3 regions of the Priestia veravalensis genome follow, and region 3 is predicted to be linked to each of the others. Evidence: predicted binding sites of a transcription regulator. Region 3 holds the regulator's gene; each other region holds the start of a gene.

Region 1 (6,575 bases), on a different contig from region 3:
ATTCAATAAGCGCTACCTGCGTATGTGGATTACGTCCATGCTTAATGAGCTGCTCACAAATATACGGCAGATTACCAACCCCCATATAAAACGCAATCGTATCAATACCCGTTGCAAGCGCTGGCCAGTTTAGGAAGTCTTGTCCTTTTTCTTCTCGACCGTGTCCTGTTACAATTGCAAACGATGTAGCATGATCGCGATGAGTCACAGGAATTCCAGCATAAGCAGGTGCTGCAATTCCTGATGTAATCCCAGGTACTACTTCAAAAGGAATACCATGCTGAACAAGAAACTGTGCTTCTTCTGCTCCGCGTCCAAATACAAACGGATCTCCTCCTTTTAAACGAGTGACCGTTTTTCCAGCAAGGGCATGTTCTACTAATAAGCTATGAATTTTATCTTGAATAACCCCATGCTTTCCCGGTAGCTTCCCACAAAAAATTAGCTCTGCATCCGCTTTTGCATATTCTAATAATTTTTCGTTAGCCAGTCGATCATATAAAATAACATCTGATTGTTGAATGCATTCAACGCCATAAACCGTAATTAATTTCGGGTCTCCAGGTCCCGCTCCCACAAGAAATACTTTCCCAGCTGTCATAGTGAATCGCTTCTTTCTCTTTTAAATTTTTCACATTTGTTTATCCAGTTTTCAACAAGCTCCGTTGATGATCCGAAATGAAAGTGCGTATAGCCTGCAACAAGATTCTCTTTTAAATAGCCTTCATCTTTTACCCCTACCATACTTGTTGTCTGATAAGCGTGTGGAAGCTTTTGGGCTGAATGAAAAGTTGAGTAATGAAACTCATGCCCTCTTGCTTTTACGCCGCCTTCTAATAAAAAGTTGCCTTTAGCACCTTCAATTTCTCTGTAACCAAGCTCAGCAAGCTGCGTTTGCATATGTGCCTCTCCAGGAATGATGCCAACCATTTCAAACTTTTCTTTATCTGTCGTGACGATTGCTTCGGTTAAATACATAAACCCTCCGCACTCTGCTAACGTCGGTGTTCCACGATGAATTGCTTGCTTAATAGACTCTTTCACTTCGTTTTTATCAGCTAACTCTGCTGCAAACTCTTCAGGAAACCCCCCTCCAATATAAAGACCATCTATATTACTAGGAACCTCTTCACCTTGCAATGGTGAAAAATAAACAAGTTCCGCACCTTTTGCTTTTAATAACTGTAGATTTTCTTCATAATAAAAATTGAAGGCTGCATCTCTTGCAACAGCAATTTTCACTTTAAAAGGTATTTGAGGCGAAAAGATAGCAGTATAACCTTTAAGAGTGGGCGCCTTAGAAAGCTCATAAATTTTTTCTACATCAATCGTTTTTAAAATGGCTTGACTTAACTCATGAAAAAAGGGTTGCAAGTCACCACGTTCTATTGAAGGGATAAGGCCCAAATGTCGTTCCGGCATAGAGAACTGTTTGTATCTTGGCAAGTAGCCTACAACTGGAATTCCGCACTCCTTCTGAACCGCTGCTTGAATTAGTTGAAAATGCCCTTGACTGCCGACTCGATTTGCAATAACGCCTACGATGTTGACTTCTTCTGAAAGAAGCTGAAAGCCTTTCACAATTGCAGCAGCACTTCTTGCCATTCCAGAGCAGTCAACAACTAAAATGACGGGGCTGTTTGTTAAAATACTAAGCTCAGCGGTGCTTCCATGATTGCTGGTGGGTGCTTTTCCATCATAAAAGCCCATCACTCCTTCTATAACTGATATATCAGCTCCATCGCTCGCATGATTCATAATTGCTGCTATCATCTTTTCCTCAAGCATCCAGCTATCAATGTTCCTTGAAACCCTTCCCGTAACAGCTGTATGATACGTTGGATCTATGTAGTCTGGTCCGCACTTGAAGCCCTGTACAACATAGCCTTCTTGACGGAGTGCTCCCATCAATCCAATTGTAAGAGTCGTTTTGCCTACTCCGCTTTCAATTCCTGCAATGACTATTCTTCGATTAGACATGCAATCTCCTTTCTTCTTGCTTATGTAATGTGCAATATCCTACTATACCTATCGTGATAATCCTTCACATAGTAGCTTATATTACTGAATTTTTCAACTCCTTTTAACGGAATATAAAAAGCTGCAGGCGCTTAGAATGTCTAAACGACTGCAGCTTTTTTACCTTTATTATCCTTATACTGCTGACAACCTTAGTCTAGCATCATTAAAATAAACAACTTCCGAGTTTGATGCATTAAAATCGTTCCTGTATAGTAGAGGCTGAACTACTTATGTCTCAGCCTCATCTATTAAGAAATACTCTTTAGCTGATCAGTTAGTTTAAAGAAATCTTCTTTGCTTTTCTTTTCTAATGACTGGTCGATTTCTTTTTTCAATTTCGCTTTTTGAAAGTCTGCAATAACTTTATCTAAGAACATTTCGGCAATTAGGGAATCTAACACTTTCACATTCGATTTCGGCGACGAATTCAGCAAATTTTTCTTCATAAGAAATCAACTCCTTATCTTTTTTATACTATAACATAAATTTTCTGACTTTTCAATCATTTTGCAGGAATTAGAAAAATTCTTCTTTTTTTACACATAAAAAGAAGCTGGGACATACCAAAATAATTTCTTCTCACAGACGAATGATAACTGTTCTACCATCGTTAGGTTGGAAGAATAAGTTTACTCCATTACGCTACAGAAATTCGCTTTTTTTAATTGTCTTTGGAACCAACAAAAAATATCCGAACTATCAAAAGTAGTTAACTCGCAATAGTTCGGATAGATTATTGACTGAAATACTTATGTCTCAGCCTCTTTTATTTTTGTTCTGTTTGTTCGTACTGGTTATAGTATTCAATAAATTCATGAGACTGATTGGCAGCTATAATACTGTGGTAGCTAATATCTAACCCTACTTCTTCCTCTTCCTCTGTGGAGCGAAGCGGTACAAGTAGCGCAATTGCTTTTAAACCAAACCACGTTGCTATAAAGCCCCGCGCGGACAATGCTACTAAGCCAATGAACTGAATCCCTAGTAGCTCAAAGCCACCTCCAAAGAACAGACCACCATCTGTAGCAAATAACCCTACTGCAATTGTCCCCCATACGCCAGCAGCAGCGTGAACCGGAAATGCGCCGACTGGATCATCAATTCGTCTTGCCTCTAACCAATTTGTTGCGGCCATCATTAACAACCCAGAAACTGCACCAATAAAAATGGCAGAAGGCGTACTGACAAAAGCGCATCCTGCTGTAATTCCAACCAGACCTGCGAGTGACCGCAATTGGATAAATAACTGCGGTCATTAGCACTGCATATAACAAATATGCGCAGAAATTAATTCGTTCCGCGACCGCGCCAGATACAATGGAAATCACAGCAATAACAAACGCACATTGAAACAGCCAGAACGTTTCCAAACCGATTGGAATATCTAAATACGATAAATTACCCGTTAGCGCAAAGCCATTTGTACCAACAATACCACCTAAATCATCTCCGTACATAAGTCCGAACCCGATTATATAAAAGCAAAGCGTTCCGATTGTAATATCAGCAAATACCTTCATGATAATATTAACGTTATTTTTATACCGTACAAATCCAGCTTCTAATAATGCAAAGCCGCCTTCCATTAATAGAATCATAGCAGCCGTTAGTACCACCCACGTTGTATTGACGCCCAAGCTAAGTTCTTCAATCCCCATTATCTTTCCTCCATTCGCGATAAACCTTCTACAATCGCTGATGTTAAAATGATTGCCTCGATGACAACCTCTTGTGTTAGCAGTTCAAGCACACGTTCAACTTCACGAATTTTCCCTTTAAACTGCTCAATTTTACGAAGCCTGTCCTTTACATGGACCATATACTTTTCACGATTAATTTCAAATATAGCTGTTTGGTATAGTTCATTCATGACCTTCACGTCATATCTTCTCACATCAAATGTTATATTTTAGATTATATGTGAGAATCGATAAAATCGTCAATCTAAAAATCGGAATTTATTCTTATTTTCTGAATAAACAGAGTTCATTTTCAATAAATGCATCGTTCGACTCTTTCTTAGGTTTTTCCACCAAACCGGTTGCTTTTATAAGGCAATAAATTTACAATAGATAAATGTGCAGGACTTCACAACAAAACTAGAAGTCTAGCAGCTAAAGTGTCTACATATGCAACAATATACAGCAAAGGAGGACGTTCTTATGTCTCAATCAACTATCCAAAAGCCGGCTGAAGAAGCGGTTCAAGCTAAAGGTGCAACTCAATCAGATGTACTTGATCAATTGCTAAAACCAGAAGTTCAAGAATCATTAACAGTTCTTGTTGACAACTTACCAAAGCTAACTGAAATGGTAACTGTATTAACAAAAACGTACGACTTAACACAGTCTCTATTAACAGATAACGTGTTAAAAGAAGATTTACTTGCTGGTGCTAAAGAATTTATCGAACCAATTGAAGGAAAAGTGAAAGATCTTGCTGCTTCAGCAATCGAAGCAAGTGATCGTGCGGAAGCTAACCAATCAACAACTATCGGTTTGTTTGGTTTATTACGTATGCTCAAAGATCCACAAGTTCAAAAACTATTCCGCTTTGCGCAGGCTTACTTAGAAGTAACAGGCGAAAAACAAAAATAATAACAATCTATCATTTTATAAAGCACGAACGGAGGATCGATCTACTATGTCAAAACATATTTTAATTTTAGGTGGCGGCTATGGTGGTCTACTAACAGCCCTAACAGCTCGTCAACACTTAAGTGCATCTGAAGCAAAAATTACAGTAGTAAACCGTTTTTCTACTCACCAAATCATTACTGAACTGCACCGTTTAGCAGTAGGTGGACTATCTGAACAAGCAGTAGCTCTTCCATTAGAAAAGTTACTAAAAGGTAAAGATGTAGAATTAAAGATTGCTACAGTAAAAGAAATTTCACCAGACCAACGTGAAGTGGCATTAGAAGACGGAACAAAATTAAGCTATGACTACTTAGTAACTGCATTAGGTAGTGAAACTGCTTACTTCGGCATTCCAGGACTAGAAGAAAACAGCTTTGTGTTGAAATCAGTAAATGATGCAAACCGCCTACGTGCACACGTAGAAGAGCGCATTGTTGAATTTAGCAAAACAAAAAATAAAGCTGACGGAACAATCGTTGTCGGTGGTGGCGGTTTAACAGGTATCGAGCTTGTAGGTGAATATGCTGACCTTATGCCAAGCCTTTGCCTAAAACACGGTATTGATCCAAAAGATGTTTCTCTATACTGTGTAGAAGCTGCTCCAACTGTTCTTCCTGGTTTCCCAACTGAACTAGTAGAACGCGCTCAATCAAGCTTGGAAAAACGTGGCGTAACATTTGTAACAGGAACTCCTGTTACAAAAATGGATGCTACAACAGTTGAGCTTAAAGACGGTAGCAAAATCGAAACAAAAACAATGGTATGGACTGGCGGAGTTCAAGGTAACTCAGTAGTTGCTAACTCTGGTATCGAAGTAAACCGCGGTCGTGCTCTTGTGAATGAATTCTTACAATCTACTTCTCACGAAGACATTTTCGTAGCTGGTGATAGCGCGGTTGTTATGGGGCCTGAAGGACGCCCTTACCCACCAACTGCACAGCTAGCTTGGCAAATGGGAGAAGTTATTGGCGTGAACTTAGCAGTAGCTATTAAAGGTGGCGCAATGCACGGGTTCTCTCCAGTATTCTCTGGTACATTAGGAAGCCTTGGACGTAAAGATGCAATTGGTACAATCGGCGGAAATAAAACGCAATTAAAAGGTTTGCCAGCGTCTCTAATGAAAGAAGCAAGTAACGTTCGTTACTTGTCACACATCAAAGGTTTATTTGCTCTAGCATATTAATACAGAAAAGCCAACGCACACGCGTTGGCTTTTTTACATAAGTTGCAAAGAACACCCCCACTTCGTATAAGCCGGAATCGTTTCAGCTATAACTTTCCCTCTTCTGATTACATATCTAGGCACCGACTGGTTAAGCATAAGCTCACGAATCGTCCGCTCCTCAAAAAGTAAAAAATTAGCTTCACTTCTTTCTTGAATTCCATACGCTTTGCCTTTTCCAAAAGCAGCGGCTGGTCGTTCTGTAATCATGGATAAAACCCTTTTCACTGGTTCTTCTCCTGTCATATGAGCTAAATGCGCTCCCATAAAAGCGGCTCTTAGCATATTTCCGTCTCCGAAGGGATAAAAAGGAGTCTGAATATCGTCATGAGCAATACAAATATTAATATTTTTGGTATCTAATTCTTTCACCCTGGTAATTCCTGTCGCTTTAGGATATGCATCATTTCTTCCTAGCATCGAACTGTTAATAAGTGGACAACTAACAACGGTTAAACGAGCTTTCTTTATAGCCTCCATTACTGATTCAGCATATTTACTTTCATAATAAGCTAGCGCATTTACGTGGCTGACTACAACCCTACCTTCAAACCCATTTTCAATGGTTAAATTCGCTACTTCTTGTACAAATGTTGAGCTCACTTCGTCTACTTCGTCACAAAAAATATGAATATAGCTTCCATACTCTTTGGCGAGACTAAAACAGTATTCCAAAGAGCGCACTCCTTCTT
Region 2 (6,575 bases), on a different contig from region 3:
AATCTGAATTTCGTCGCAGCCTTCTTTCATTTGGGCTTCATGTTCTTGATCGTGGAAGCGTGTTTGAAGAACGAATAGCGACGTCTTTATTTCAGCAAGATATGAAGCAGTATTATATTCTCTCGTTCTTTTTAGTACTGCTCATGATTTGGAGCTACAGCAGCATGCTTTTTGTAAAAGGACTTCATTCAAATTCAGTGCTTAAGCGTATGCAGACGCACGGAGTATCCTCACTACACGTTCATCTTGCTCAGTTTAGCAGTATGTTCTTACTCGTTTTCGTTTTAGCGCTAGGATTATACGCAGTAGGAATAGAGAAGCTTGACTTGTCACTATCGTACACGTGGGGGCAACTAATTGGCAGCGTTGCAGCTAGTTCATTCGCTTTTTTAGCAACGTTTGCTCTCTTGCAAGCTATCTTCGTCAGTGAAAAGCTGTATCAGCTAGTAGGCGTTCTGTTCCTTGCTGCAGCTTCTCTTGTAGGCGGACATATTTTACCTAGCGTTTATTTACCAGAGTGGTTGCTAATGCTTCAAACCTGGTCTGTTAACGCCTGGTCGCTGCAGATGATGTTTGGCTTATTTGGAGGCTATGAGTCAGTAGACTGGTCAGAATCAATGAGCTGGCTCGTCGTTTACGGTCTCACTGCTTTTAGCTTGTCGCTCCTCTGGACGGCACTGTTTCAAAAAAGGAGAGTGAGCCTATGAATCTCATGATGGAGAAGCTGAAGGCTATTATCCGAAAGCCATTTTTATTGATACTTCTTCTGGTGCTTCCTGCTGCAGGTGCTTATGTAGGCCAAATGTTTCTTCAAAACGTTGAGAACGATGTGAAGATTCCAGTTGCCATTGCGGATGAAGACCAAAGTAAACTTTCTAAGGAAGTAATCCAGCGAGTTACGACGAATGAGAGAATTAAATTGATAGCTACAACGGCTGATGAAGGAGAAAAAAAGCTTCTCCGAAATGAAGTAGATAGCTTATTTATCGTTCGAGAAGGCTTTATGGATAATATTAAAAAAGAAGATTATGAAGAAACGATTGAGCTGGTGAAAATGCCAGCGTCAGTTGCGACGAGCGTTGTAGAAGAAGTGATTGCTAGTGAAGTAACTCGCTTATCGAGCAACAGTAAAGCTGCTATTCAAGTAGAACGCTTGTATGAACGTTATCGTTGGGAAAAGCCCGAAACCCTATGGGAAGATGCGTATCGCTATACGGACGAGCAGTGGAAGCCAGAACCGTTAATGACCATTCAATATGTGACTGGTGGACAAGAAGGTGCACAACCTGATGAGAAGCAACAGACTATAAATCGCTCTGTTCCGCTGTGGGGCTTTTTGACGCTTGTTGTGTCGCTCATGGCGATGGAATGGGTCCTAAAGGAAAAAGGGCCTATTTTCAAGCGAATGAAGACCTTGCCAAAAGGCGTCATGTCTTATGTGTATCAATCGGTAGCAGCATATGGGTTTGTTTTGATCATCCAAACTGTCCTGAGCTTTTTCTTCTTTTTGAAAGTCGGAGCGGTGACAGATAGCAGAGTACTGCTGCTAATGCTTATATATCTCTGCTTTTGCTTAGCGTTTAGCTTTTGGCTAGCTACGGAATCACGTCACCTCGGGCGCTACTATACCGCAGGATTCTTGATTGCGATGATGCTCAGTATTATCGGGGGCGTATTTTTCCCAATCAGTGACATAGCGGAGCGGCTAGGCGCAATTGCTACATGGATTCCTCAGCATCTATTGGTTACGCAGCAGCTTGTACTTGCTAAAGAACTTTGGATTCAGCTTGGAACAATACTAGTCATCACCATTTTATTATGGTTAAAAGCAGTGTGGAATGTGAGGTCGATTACGTGATTTCAATTGAAAAAGTAAGTAAGCGTTATGGAAGAAAAAAATCATTAAATAAAGTGTCTTTGCATGTAAAAAAAGGTGAGGTACTGGGACTGCTAGGACCAAACGGTGCAGGGAAGTCTACGCTTTTATCCATTTTAGCAACGCTCACTAAGCCTTCGGGTGGCGAAGTGGTCATCAACGGTCAGCGTTTAAAAAAAGCTAAAAAGCACATTCGCAGTCAAATTGGCTACGTCCCGCAAGATATTGCACTGTGGGAAGAACTGACGGTAAAAGAAAACATGCGACTGTGGAGTAAAATGACGGGGCGATCCGTATCAGATGATGAGCTAAAAACACTTTGTAAATCTGTGCAGCTAGAGGGGAAATGGAGCGAAAAGGTTCAAAATTTATCAGGCGGAATGAAGCGGAAGCTCAATATCGCCGTTGCGCTCATTCATAAACCAGCGATTTTACTTATGGACGAGCCGACGGTGGGAATTGATTTGCAGTCGAAAATGGAGATTGGCAGATACATTCAAAAGCTTACGAGAGAAGGAAAAACAGTCATCTATATTACGCATGACTTGAATGAAATTCTAGGTTTATGCCACCGATTTGCTGTGTTAAAAGAGGGAGAAGTACAGTTTATCGGTACGATGGAAGAAGCGAGAACCGCAACAAGACAACACAGTGACGAAGCCGTCATCTATCAGCTCCTTCATCCAGCAGTGCAGCGTGGTTATTAAAAGTCGTCTCTACAAGTTAGGGCGGCTTTTTTATTTGTGATAAAATGTAATATATATATTGAATTATGTCATGTATATGTTACAATTAAAATGGAAGTAATTGGTATATAGTTAAAAATAATGTGAAGTTATTTCGAGTTCAAGCAGATTTAACTCAAAGTGAGTTGGCTGAGAAGGTTGGCGTAACAAGGCAAACGATTAGCCTAATTGAAAAAGGGAAATATAATCCAACTTTAAAACTATGTTTAGAAATTTGTTATGCAGTCGATCAAACGCTTAACGATGTTTTTTGGGTAGAAAGAGAGGGCTCCAATGAAGAAAATAAAAGATGAACGCCTTATTGTTCAAAACTTAAAAAATATTCGAGTGGCTTTTATCATTCAAACATTAGGGATTTTATCCTTATTAGTTTATGACGGGTTACAAAACGGTATTTTACATGCTTATGAAAACCCCCTTTGGTTTATTTTTATTTTAACGGCTGTTGTATTAGGTTACTTAAATTTGAAGATATCAGTGGATGTTTATGACAACAAACGTGAAAATCTTGTTCCTTATTATATTATTCCCCTTGGCAGCTTCCTGCTTGGAGGAGTGTTTACACTAATTGTGACAGCTGGTCCCGATGGAAACCTTCAAAGTGGATTGCTAGTAGGAAGCGTTGTAGGACTTGTGTTTTTTCTAACTTTTACATACGGACACTATTTAGTAAAAAAGAGAAATGAAGAGTAAAAGAGGCGGAGACATAAGTCTTTCGGTTAGCGATTTATCGGAACGATTGAGAGATAATTCGGAAACCAATTTAAAAAAAGAGTGGAATGGAACGAACGTGTTCTTACAACCTAACGATGTTAAAACAGTCATGATTCTTCTTTGAGAAGGGATCATGACTTTTTTATATTTCAGCTTGTTTTTTTACAGGACCTTCTAAAATTGTGTCGAAATTAAGATTGTGAAATTGTGAACAAACTTTAACAAAATGGTGAACAGTATGGTCAACTATAAAAGAAGTTTTTAAACTAGGAACTACAATCTGCTAAGAGAAGAGAAAATTCTCTTCCTACATAAAGGAGGAAATGTTTGTGTTTGAGTATGATCCGGTCTTGTATAGTCGAATCTTAACCGGTTTAACACTAGCTGTGCATACGATTTTCTCAACATTAGGAGTCGGGGTTCCACTCTTAATTGCACTTGCTGAATGGATAGGAATTAAACGAAACGATGAACACTACCACTTGCTCGCTAGAAGATGGGCACGCGGATATATCATCACGGTTGCTGTCGGAGTTGTGACAGGTACAGCGATTGCACTGCAGCTGAGTTTGCTATGGCCAAACTTTATGCAGGTAGCTGGTCAAACCATTAGCTTTCCGCTCTTTTTAGAAACATTTGCGTTCTTCTTTGAAGCTATTTTCCTCGGAATTTATTTATATACGTGGGATCGCTTCAAAAATAAAATGTATCACTTGCTGCTGTTAATTCCAGCTGCGCTTGGTGCAACCGCATCGGGTTTCTTTATTACAACGGTAAACTCATTTATGAACGCACCGCTGGGCTTCACATATGAAAACGGCGTGCTTTCAAATATTAATCCGATTGCGGCTATGCTCAACCCGGCGACGCCGACAAAAGTGTCGCACGTTTTATCCTCGGCTTATTTAACGTCTGCGTTTGTGCTTGCAGCTATTGCAGCTTTTGCAATTTTACGAGGACGCGATCACGTTTATCATAAAAAAGCGCTGCATTTATCAATGGTCGTTGCGTTTGTCTTTGCCATTGTAACGGCACTTGTTGGAGATTTGTCAGGCAAATATTTAGCAAACTATCAGCCTGAAAAACTCGCAGCGGCTGAATGGCATTTTGAAACAATGGAAGAAGCTTCGCTAATTTTAGGCGGTATTTTAACCGAAGATAACGAAGTGAAGTACGCGCTTGAAATTCCGTATGCGCTCAGTATTTTAGCTCACGGAACTCCGGGAGCTGAAGTCATTGGGCTTGAAGAATACCCTAAGGAAGATTGGCCGCCACTTGTTGTTCACTACATGTTCGACTTGATGGTTGCAATTGGAATGGGACTTGCGTTCATTTCATTTATTTACATTGTGATGAAAAAGAAAAAATCATGGAATCCGCTTAACAAACCGCTTCTTAACTTAATAGTAGCCGGTGGGCCGCTAGCGATGCTTGCGATTGAAGCAGGATGGTTCTTTACAGAAGAAGGACGTCAGCCTTGGATTATTCGAGGCGTTATGCGTACAGCAGAAGGAGCAACAACGTCTCAGCACGTTGATATTATGCTTTATCTGTTCGCTGCTTTATACGTCATTTTAATTGTATCGGCCGTGACGGTTCTTATTCGTACCTTTAGAGCAAATCCTGTCGAAAAAGAATTGAAAAAACGCGGGATTGAATAGGGAGGACTACTATGAGCTATGAAGTAATTGGTATCACGGTACTATGGACATTTTTATACGGTTATTTAATCGTTGCTTCAATTGACTTTGGAGCAGGGTTCTTTAACTACTATGCATCGGTGACAGGGAAAGGACATGTTGTACAAAAAGTAATCAATCGTTACTTGTCTCCGGTATGGGAAGTAACGAACGTATTCTTGATTTTCTTCTATGTTGGATTAGTTGGTTTCTTCCCGTCTCTTGCTTATTATTACGGAACGGCACTGTTGGTTCCTGGAAGCATCGCAATTATCTTAATTGCGCTTCGCGGTTCGTACTATGCGTTTCACCACTATGGAAACAAAGGGCGTCTAGGCTATCAACTTTTATACGGAGCAACGGGACTTTTAATTCCAGCTTCACTTTCCATCGTCTTGACGATTTCAGAAGGTGGTTATATTAAGCTAAACGGCACGAATGTTTCACTTGACTACGGGGCGTTGTTCACCAGCTTTTATTCATGGGCCGTTGTGCTTCTTGCAGTGGTGAGCGTTCTGTATATTTCTGCTTGTTTTTTAACCTTTTACGCGCACAAAGCAGGAGATGAAGGGGCATTTCGCATTTTGCGTAAATACGCATTGTTTTGGAGTACACCTACGATTTTGGCTAGCTTCCTTGTCTTTTGGGCCATGTCAGATCATAACAGTGAGCACTTTGCGAAAATGTTAAATGTATCGTGGCTGTTTGTTTTGTCATTCTTGTTCTTTGTCGGAGCCGTTTATTTTATCTGGAAGAAAAAGCGTCTTGGTTTATCATTTATCTTTGTCATGCTGCAGTTTGCCACAGCATTTTACGGGTACGGAGCGGCGCATTTACCGTACTTACTCTATCCGCACGTGACGATTTATGATAGCTTCACAAACGATACAATGGCCATCACGCTTATCATTTCCTTTCTTGCAGGACTATGCTTGCTCGTTCCATCATTATACTTATTGATGCGACTGTTTCTATTTGATAACGAGTACGTGCAGGGTAAGAAGTGAAGGAGGGACGAAATGTGAATACGTTTTTGATTATGATAGCACCTGTGTTGCTTGTGGTTGGTGCAATTGTGTTTTTGTTCATCTGGGGGGCAAAAGGAAAAAGCCCTTATCAGTAAGTACTGCTAACTAAACGTAAGGAGACCGATTGTGTATGGAACTGCTGAGAAAACGAGCATTTGCACATAAAAAAATGATGATTCCGCTCATCCTATCATCGTTGCTAAACGGTGTGATGTTAGTTGGCCAAGCATATTTCTTTGTGTACATTGTCGACCAAATCTTCTTGAAGGACGCGTCGTTTCAAGACGTGCTTCCTTCTTTTATTTATTTATTAATTGTCTTAACTGCTCGGGTGCTGTTTATCTATCTATCAAGAAAACTAGGAATTAAGCTTGGTGAAAAAGTGAAGGGTGAAATCCGAGAAGAGCTTTTTGAAAAATATGCAAACAACCCTTTACAAGCTTCGTTAAGCGGCCAAACGGGTAAAAAAGCGAGCGTAGCGATGGATGCGATTGATGAAGTGGATAACTACTTTAGCTTCTATATTCCGCAG
Region 3 (6,575 bases):
TGTAGGCACATAAAATGATTTTCATCATCATGCGTGGATGGTAAGCAGGACACCCCGTTTTCTGTAAGAAGCCGGCAAAGGCTTCATCTGGAATATGTTCAACGAGATGGTGAACGGCGAAGGCAATATCATTTTCTTGTAATTTTATTTCTAAATCTAAAGGCAAAACCACTTGATTCATGTTATAATCTTTAAACATAAGGACCCTTCTTTCCGATAAGATTTTGTATGGTAACTTTATTTTATCAGAAGTGGTCCTTATTTTAATGTAAAAATAAACAAAGCCGGTGACATTTTACTCGTCGTAAAATTTCACCGGCTTTTTCGGTTCAGAGGAGGGTTTTGTCCCAGCCTCTTTTTTTGTTATTCAGAAGAAATTCCAACGGCTTCTTCATATTGTTGTCTATGTTTCAACATTTTACGATAGGAAATGCGAGAAATAATAATGCTAATTTCATAAAGGATGAATAAAGGAATTGTAACCATTAGGTGTGATAACAATTCTGGAGGTGTAATAAAAGCCGCTATGACTAATAACACAAAATAAGCGTACTTCCGGATACTGCTTAAGAACTGTGGCGTCACAATACCTAGTCTTGTTAAAAACATAATGACAACGGGTAATTGAAACAATAGACCAAATGGTAGCGTAAGCTGAAATAAAAATGAAAAATATTCATTGATACCAATAACTTGGTTAACATCTAGCTTATCCGCTATTCGAATCATAAACTCTACTACAAAAGGAAAGAGAACAAAGTAAGCAAACGAAATACCAGTAAGAAATAGGATAATTGAAATTGGAATGTATCCAAGAGTTACTTTTCGCTCTTTATCATACAAGCCTGGACTTATAAATGCCCATAATTGATAGAGCGCAATAGGAGCAGAAACAACACATCCAATTACAAACGCAAACTGCATATAAATCTTAACCGGATCGGTCAATTTAAATGCGTTCATTGTTAGCGAGCTTGCCTCGTCTGCTGATTGTAGATAAATAATAACGCGATCCGCTAAGAAAAAACCGCCAATTGTAGCAATAAAAAAGAAAAAGACGACGATTAAAATCCTTTTTCGCAGTTCACCAATGTGATCATATACAGACATTTCTTGTTCGTTCATATGTCAATCATTCCTCTATTGATTTCGTTCTTTCTTCTTGCCCTCGTCTTCGTTATCTTCCATTATTCCTTTAGTGGCACTTTTAAACTCCCTTAACGTGTGGCCTACAGCTCGACCAAGCTCGGGAAGCTTCTTTGGTCCAAAAACTAAAAGTGCAAAAATTACAATTAAAATCACACTACCTGCACTTAATCCCATGGTTTCCCCTCCTTTATTACATATATATTCTATTATATATTATTTTCAGGGTAATTTTTCAAAAAGTAAACCAGCGACTGAAGCTCTACGGCTAAATCAATGTGATGCAGACGAATAGAGCTTGGCACATTTAAACGGGCAGGGGTAAAATTTAAAATACCTTTGATTCCGCATTTGACTAAGCGGTCCGTAATTTGCTGTGCCACTGTAGCTGGAACTGTTAGGATCGCAACAGAAATATCTTCTGTCATATGTTCTTCAAGCTTATCTAAATGATAAACGGGTACGTCTCCAACGTGAGTGCCCACCTTTTCTTCAATAACATCAAAAGCAAATTCAATTTTTGTATTGTTATTCTTAATGAAATTGTAGTTTAAAAAAGCTGTTCCAAGATTACCAACACCAATCAGAGCAACTCTGGTTACTTCATCTTGATCTAATGTTTTGCGAAAAAAACTTAGTAAATAATTGACGTTATAGCCATATCCCTTTTTACCCAAGGCTCCAAAATAGGAAAAATCGCGACGAATTGTAGCGGAGTCTACTTTCACCGCTTCGCTTAATTCTGCTGACGATACACGTTGCTTACCAGAAGCATGTAGATTTTTAATAAAACGATAGTATAGCGGCAACCGCTTTGCTGTAGCTTGTGGTATTTTTAAGTTTTCTGTATTCATCTTGTGCCCCCTTAATTACGATAGATATAATGGCTATCGTTCAGATCTCCGCTTGACTTAGCAAGATTCTCTTTTTAAATTAGATAGCGCTTCCATTAAGTGAACCTTCTATTCACTCATGAACAGTAGTCTATAGTTTATTTTAACACAGTCTATGTGGTAATAATGAATTCTACACATAATTTTGTGGAAATGCTTATGACATGCACCTATTCATACTTCTGTCTTAAAAATATGTTAAAATACACTATGTCGAAATGAGTAGAGGTGAAACGATGATTATTCTACAGTTAAACGGAATTACGAAATATTACGGGGCAGACCCGATTTTATCAAATATAAAACTTGAAGTTCAATCTAAAGACCGCATTGCACTAGTTGGTCGAAACGGAGCGGGAAAATCAACGCTTCTAAAAATTATTTCTGGTGAACTTTCCTACGACAGTGGAGAGATTATGAAGCCAAAAGAAACAACGATTGACTACATGGGACAGGATACAGTGTTAGAATCCACTTTATCTATTTGGGACGAAATGTTAACCGTCTTCAAGCCATTGCAAAAAATGGAGAAAGAACTAAGAAAGCTTGAAGAAAAAATGGGAGACCCTTCTTATCAGCAGGATTCCAACAACTATGAAAAGCTTTTAAAGGAATACGATCAGCTTCAAATTTCCTTTAAAGATCTAGGCGGATACCAATACGAAGCTGACATTCGTTCAATCCTGCACGGGTTTCGCTTTTCAAACTTTGATTACTCCACCCCTATTTCTACACTAAGCGGTGGGCAAAAAACACGACTGGCTCTAGCTAAGCTGTTATTAACTAAACCTGATTTGCTAATTTTAGATGAGCCTACCAACCATCTTGACATTGAAACATTGGCTTGGTTAGAGCAATTTTTACAAAATTACGATGGCGCTATCCTAATTGTCTCCCATGATCGCTACTTCCTTGATAAAGTGGTTACACAAGTCTATGAAGTAAGTCAAAAAACCACCTATAAATATCCTGGTAACTACTCAAATTATTTAACACAAAAAGCCGAACGCTATGAGCGTGAGATGAAGCAATTTGAAAAACAGCAGGATGAAGTAGCAAAGCTTAATGATTTCATTCAAAAAAATATTGCTAGGGCTTCAACAACAAAGCGAGCTCAAAGCAGACGTAAACAGTTAGAACGCATGGAGCTAATGGATCGGCCAAACGATGGTGAAAAAGGTGCAAGCTTTTCCTTTGATATTGAACGGCAAAGCGGAAATGAAGTATTAAAAGTTGACAACCTTTCCATTGGATATGAAGAAAATCAGTTTATTGTAAAAAACATTAACCTTCGTGCTACTCGTCAAGATAGCATTGCCCTAGTAGGTCCAAACGGGATTGGTAAATCTACTCTGTTAAAAGGCTTAATGAATAAACTTCCTTTTGTTTCAGGAGAAATCCAATTCGGTTCTAATGTAGCAGTAGGCTATTATGATCAAGAACAGGCAAACTTGACGTCTAACAAAGCCGTACTCAATGAATTATGGGACGACTACCCTACTACTACTGAAAAAGAAATTCGAACTGTGCTCGGTAATTTTTTATTTTCAGGCGACGATGTCTTAAAGGTTGTTTCCACACTAAGCGGTGGAGAAAAAGCAAGACTCGCTTTAGCAAAACTGATGATGCAAAAAGCAAACTTTTTAATTCTAGATGAGCCTACTAACCACCTTGATCTAGATAGTAAACAAGTATTGGAGAATGCATTAATCTCTTATCCAGGTACACTTTTATTTGTTTCCCATGACCGTTACTTTATCAACAGAGTTACCAACAAGGTTATCGAATTGTCTCCAGAGGGAACAACAGAGTTTTTAGGGGACTATGACTACTACGTTGAGAAAAAAGCAGAAATGGAAGAAAGAAAAGAGCTTGAAGCAGCAAATATGGCTCAGGAACTATCTGTAGGGAAAAGTGACAAAGCGTCATATATACAAGATAAGGAACAAAAAAAGCTTCTAAGGCAGCGAAAAAGAAGAATTGAAGAGATTGAAGAACGAATTGCTGAAGTGGAAGCAAAATTAGAGCAAAATGAAGAGCTTTTATGCGACCCAGTAATTTACCAAGATCATGAAAAATCTCAGCTTTTAAACAATGAGAACCAAACTTTTCAACAAGAGTTATCCACATTAATGGAAGAGTGGGAAGAACTTCAGCTAAGTATTGAGGAAAGCTAACAGTTTATACACAAAAGAAGCCCATACACCTTTTGGTGATGGGCTTTAATATATGCATTATCCACAGTTAATTCTAAATTGATTGAAAATTGTGGATAACCACTATATTATCCACAATCCTCTATTCTAGCACTAACCCAGGATTCGCATTTAATGCCATGGTCGCTCTTCTATCTTTACGATATAAAACGCTGGCTGCTGCTCCAATCATAGCAGCATTATCCGTACATAAAGAGAGTGGTGGAATAACTAACTCTACATTAGAGTACTTTTCGAATCGTTGCTGTAGAGCCTCTCGTAACCCTTTATTTGCGGCTACCCCACCGGCTAACAGCAGTTGATTTACGTTATATTCTTGAACAGCTTTTTCTGTTTTTGTTACCAAAACATCAACTACGCTAGCTTGAAAACTAGCTGCTAATGTTTGTGGATTAATATCTTCACCTTTTTGTTTCGCGTTATGCACAGTGTTGATAACTGCTGATTTTAAACCACTAAAACTAAAATCATATGAGCCATCTTCCAACCAGGCACGCGGTAGATCAATTAAGGGTTCACCCTCTTGAGCTAGACGATCGATATGAGGACCGCCTGGATATGGTAACTGTAGCGTACGTGCTACTTTATCGTATGCTTCACCAGCTGCATCATCTCTTGTTTCACCAATGACTTCAAAACGAACGTGCTCTTTCATGTAGACAAGTTCTGTATGTCCACCCGAAACAACTAATGCTAGTAACGGAAATTTTAATGGCGTAATAAGTTGATTCGCATAAATATGTCCCGCAATATGATGTACAGGAATTAAAGGCTTCTGATGAGCAAAAGCTAACGCCTTAGCTGCGTTGACACCAATTAATAATGCTCCTACTAATCCTGGTCCTTCTGTTACCGCAATTGCATCAATATCATCAAATGTCATATTGGATTGATGTAGAGCTTCTTCTACAACTATTGTGATTTGCTCAACATGATGCCGTGAAGCAATCTCAGGTACAACTCCCCCAAAGCGTTTATGGCTTTCAATTTTGCAACAATTTCTGTACCACCTCGAATAATCGCAACAGCCGTTTCATCACAGCTTGTTTCTATTGCTAATATTACTTCATTTTCTTTTGTCATAATTTCACCCACATAACTAATGCATCTTCATTGTTATCAGAATAATAATTTTTTCGTATGCCGCCAGCCTCAAAGCCTAGCTTTTTATACAATGACTGTGCAATATGATTTGATGTTCTTACTTCAAGCGTCATTGAAAGTGCCCCTAGCTGTTGCACAACATTCATCGCAGCTTTAAGCAAAGCATATCCTAACCCTTTTCCTCTATACTTAGGAAGTATAGCAATATTGGTAATATGCGCTTCATCAATTACAATCCAAGTTCCACAATATCCAATAATTTGCTCCTCTATTTCCATTACAAGGTAGGTAGAAAATTGATTGGCCGTTAATTCGTTATAGAAGGCCTCTTTGCTCCAAGGTGTTGCAAATGCCTGTTTTTCAATTTCAACAACTTGATCAATATCTTCAACTTTCATTAGACGAAATTTCAATGTCATAGTCATTTTCTCACTCATTTTTCGCTTCTTGTGCTTTTAACCAGTTTGCTTCTGCCTCAGCTAACCTAATGTAATTAGGCACAAAAGCATGAACTGGAGTTGCTTCTTTTTGCATACCTAAAAAAGCTAATTCACTTGGACGAGGATTGTATTGTGAAACGGATGCAAAGAGTGCTTGTTCTCCTAATACGCTAGTTAATATTTCTTTATGCGCTTCAATATCATTCCCAATAAATAAAATAGACTCATTGTATTCTTTCAATTTTCCAGCCCATTGTTCATTAATAACAAGCTGATCTTTCTCTTCATTACGTAGTTCCTGTCCATTATCAAAACGATATAACCCTGTGAAAATTTGTTGTCTACGCGCATCAAATAACGGGGAGATAAGTCCGTTAAAGTAACGGCCGTTAGCAGCTACAATCTCAAGGCTAGACACTCCAACTAAAGGAATGTTAAGCGTCCACGCAAGTGTTTTAGCCACGGTTACACCAATGCGGACACCAGTATAAGAACCAGGCCCTTCTGCTACTACAATTTTATCTAATTCTTTTGGTAATGTATCACAATCCGCCAGCAACGATTCAATAGCCTTCATCAAGCGAATAGAATGATTCTTTTTCAGATTTGTAATTACTTCTCCAATTACTTTATTCTCTTCAACCAATGCGACGCCCATTACGAAATTTGACGTATCAATTGCTAATGTTTTCATAGTTAAAAAGCTCCTTACATAGGTCAATATATCTTGCGCCTTTGGCTTTACAAACAAGCTTACGTGTTTTAGGCGTATCATG

The links. The regulator Rex, encoded in region 3, represses fermentation and respiration genes when NADH is low (regulators of the CRP and FNR family bind a similar motif). The targets are predictions, from matches to a motif close to TTGTGAAATATTTCACAA.
Region 1: the regulator Rex is predicted to act here: its motif matches at 4,099-4,116, upstream of AS180_RS02160 (helical membrane plugin domain-containing protein).
Region 2: the regulator Rex is predicted to act here: its motif matches at 3,534-3,551, upstream of AS180_RS09495 (cytochrome ubiquinol oxidase subunit I).

What each region holds. Positions count from the first base shown of each region.
Region 1 covers NZ_KQ758628.1:37,722-44,296, reverse strand. The annotation lists gene cobA (uroporphyrinogen-III C-methyltransferase) at 1-601, opposite strand, end outside; gene AS180_RS02180 (cobyrinate a,c-diamide synthase) at 598-1,980, opposite strand; gene AS180_RS02175 (IDEAL domain-containing protein) at 2,271-2,468, opposite strand; partial or broken gene AS180_RS02170 (ammonium transporter) at 2,789-3,680, opposite strand; gene AS180_RS02165 (hypothetical protein) at 3,680-3,892, opposite strand; gene AS180_RS02160 (helical membrane plugin domain-containing protein) at 4,185-4,619, shown strand; gene AS180_RS02155 (NAD(P)/FAD-dependent oxidoreductase) at 4,666-5,844, shown strand; gene AS180_RS02150 (amidohydrolase family protein) at 5,878-6,575, opposite strand, start outside.
Region 2 covers NZ_KQ758644.1:34,339-40,913, reverse strand. The annotation lists gene AS180_RS09520 (ABC transporter permease) at 1-707, shown strand, start outside; gene AS180_RS09515 (ABC transporter permease) at 704-1,858, shown strand; gene AS180_RS09510 (ABC transporter ATP-binding protein) at 1,855-2,583, shown strand; gene AS180_RS09505 (helix-turn-helix transcriptional regulator) at 2,691-2,915, shown strand; gene AS180_RS09500 (hypothetical protein) at 2,896-3,315, shown strand; gene AS180_RS09495 (cytochrome ubiquinol oxidase subunit I) at 3,666-4,997, shown strand; gene AS180_RS09490 (cytochrome d ubiquinol oxidase subunit II) at 5,009-6,022, shown strand; gene cydS (cytochrome bd oxidase small subunit CydS family protein) at 6,037-6,138, shown strand; gene cydD (thiol reductant ABC exporter subunit CydD) at 6,174-6,575, shown strand, end outside.
Region 3 covers NZ_KQ758731.1:1,077-7,651, reverse strand. The annotation lists partial or broken gene AS180_RS20575 (transposase) at 1-199, opposite strand, end outside; gene tatC (twin-arginine translocase subunit TatC) at 364-1,125, opposite strand; gene AS180_RS20565 (twin-arginine translocase TatA/TatE family subunit) at 1,141-1,323, opposite strand; gene AS180_RS20560 (redox-sensing transcriptional repressor Rex) at 1,356-2,000, opposite strand; gene AS180_RS20555 (ABC-F family ATP-binding cassette domain-containing protein) at 2,276-4,216, shown strand; partial or broken gene tsaD (tRNA (adenosine(37)-N6)-threonylcarbamoyltransferase complex transferase subunit TsaD) at 4,338-5,338, opposite strand; gene rimI (ribosomal protein S18-alanine N-acetyltransferase) at 5,335-5,784, opposite strand; gene tsaB (tRNA (adenosine(37)-N6)-threonylcarbamoyltransferase complex dimerization subunit type 1 TsaB) at 5,789-6,493, opposite strand; gene tsaE (tRNA (adenosine(37)-N6)-threonylcarbamoyltransferase complex ATPase subunit type 1 TsaE) at 6,474-6,575, opposite strand, start outside.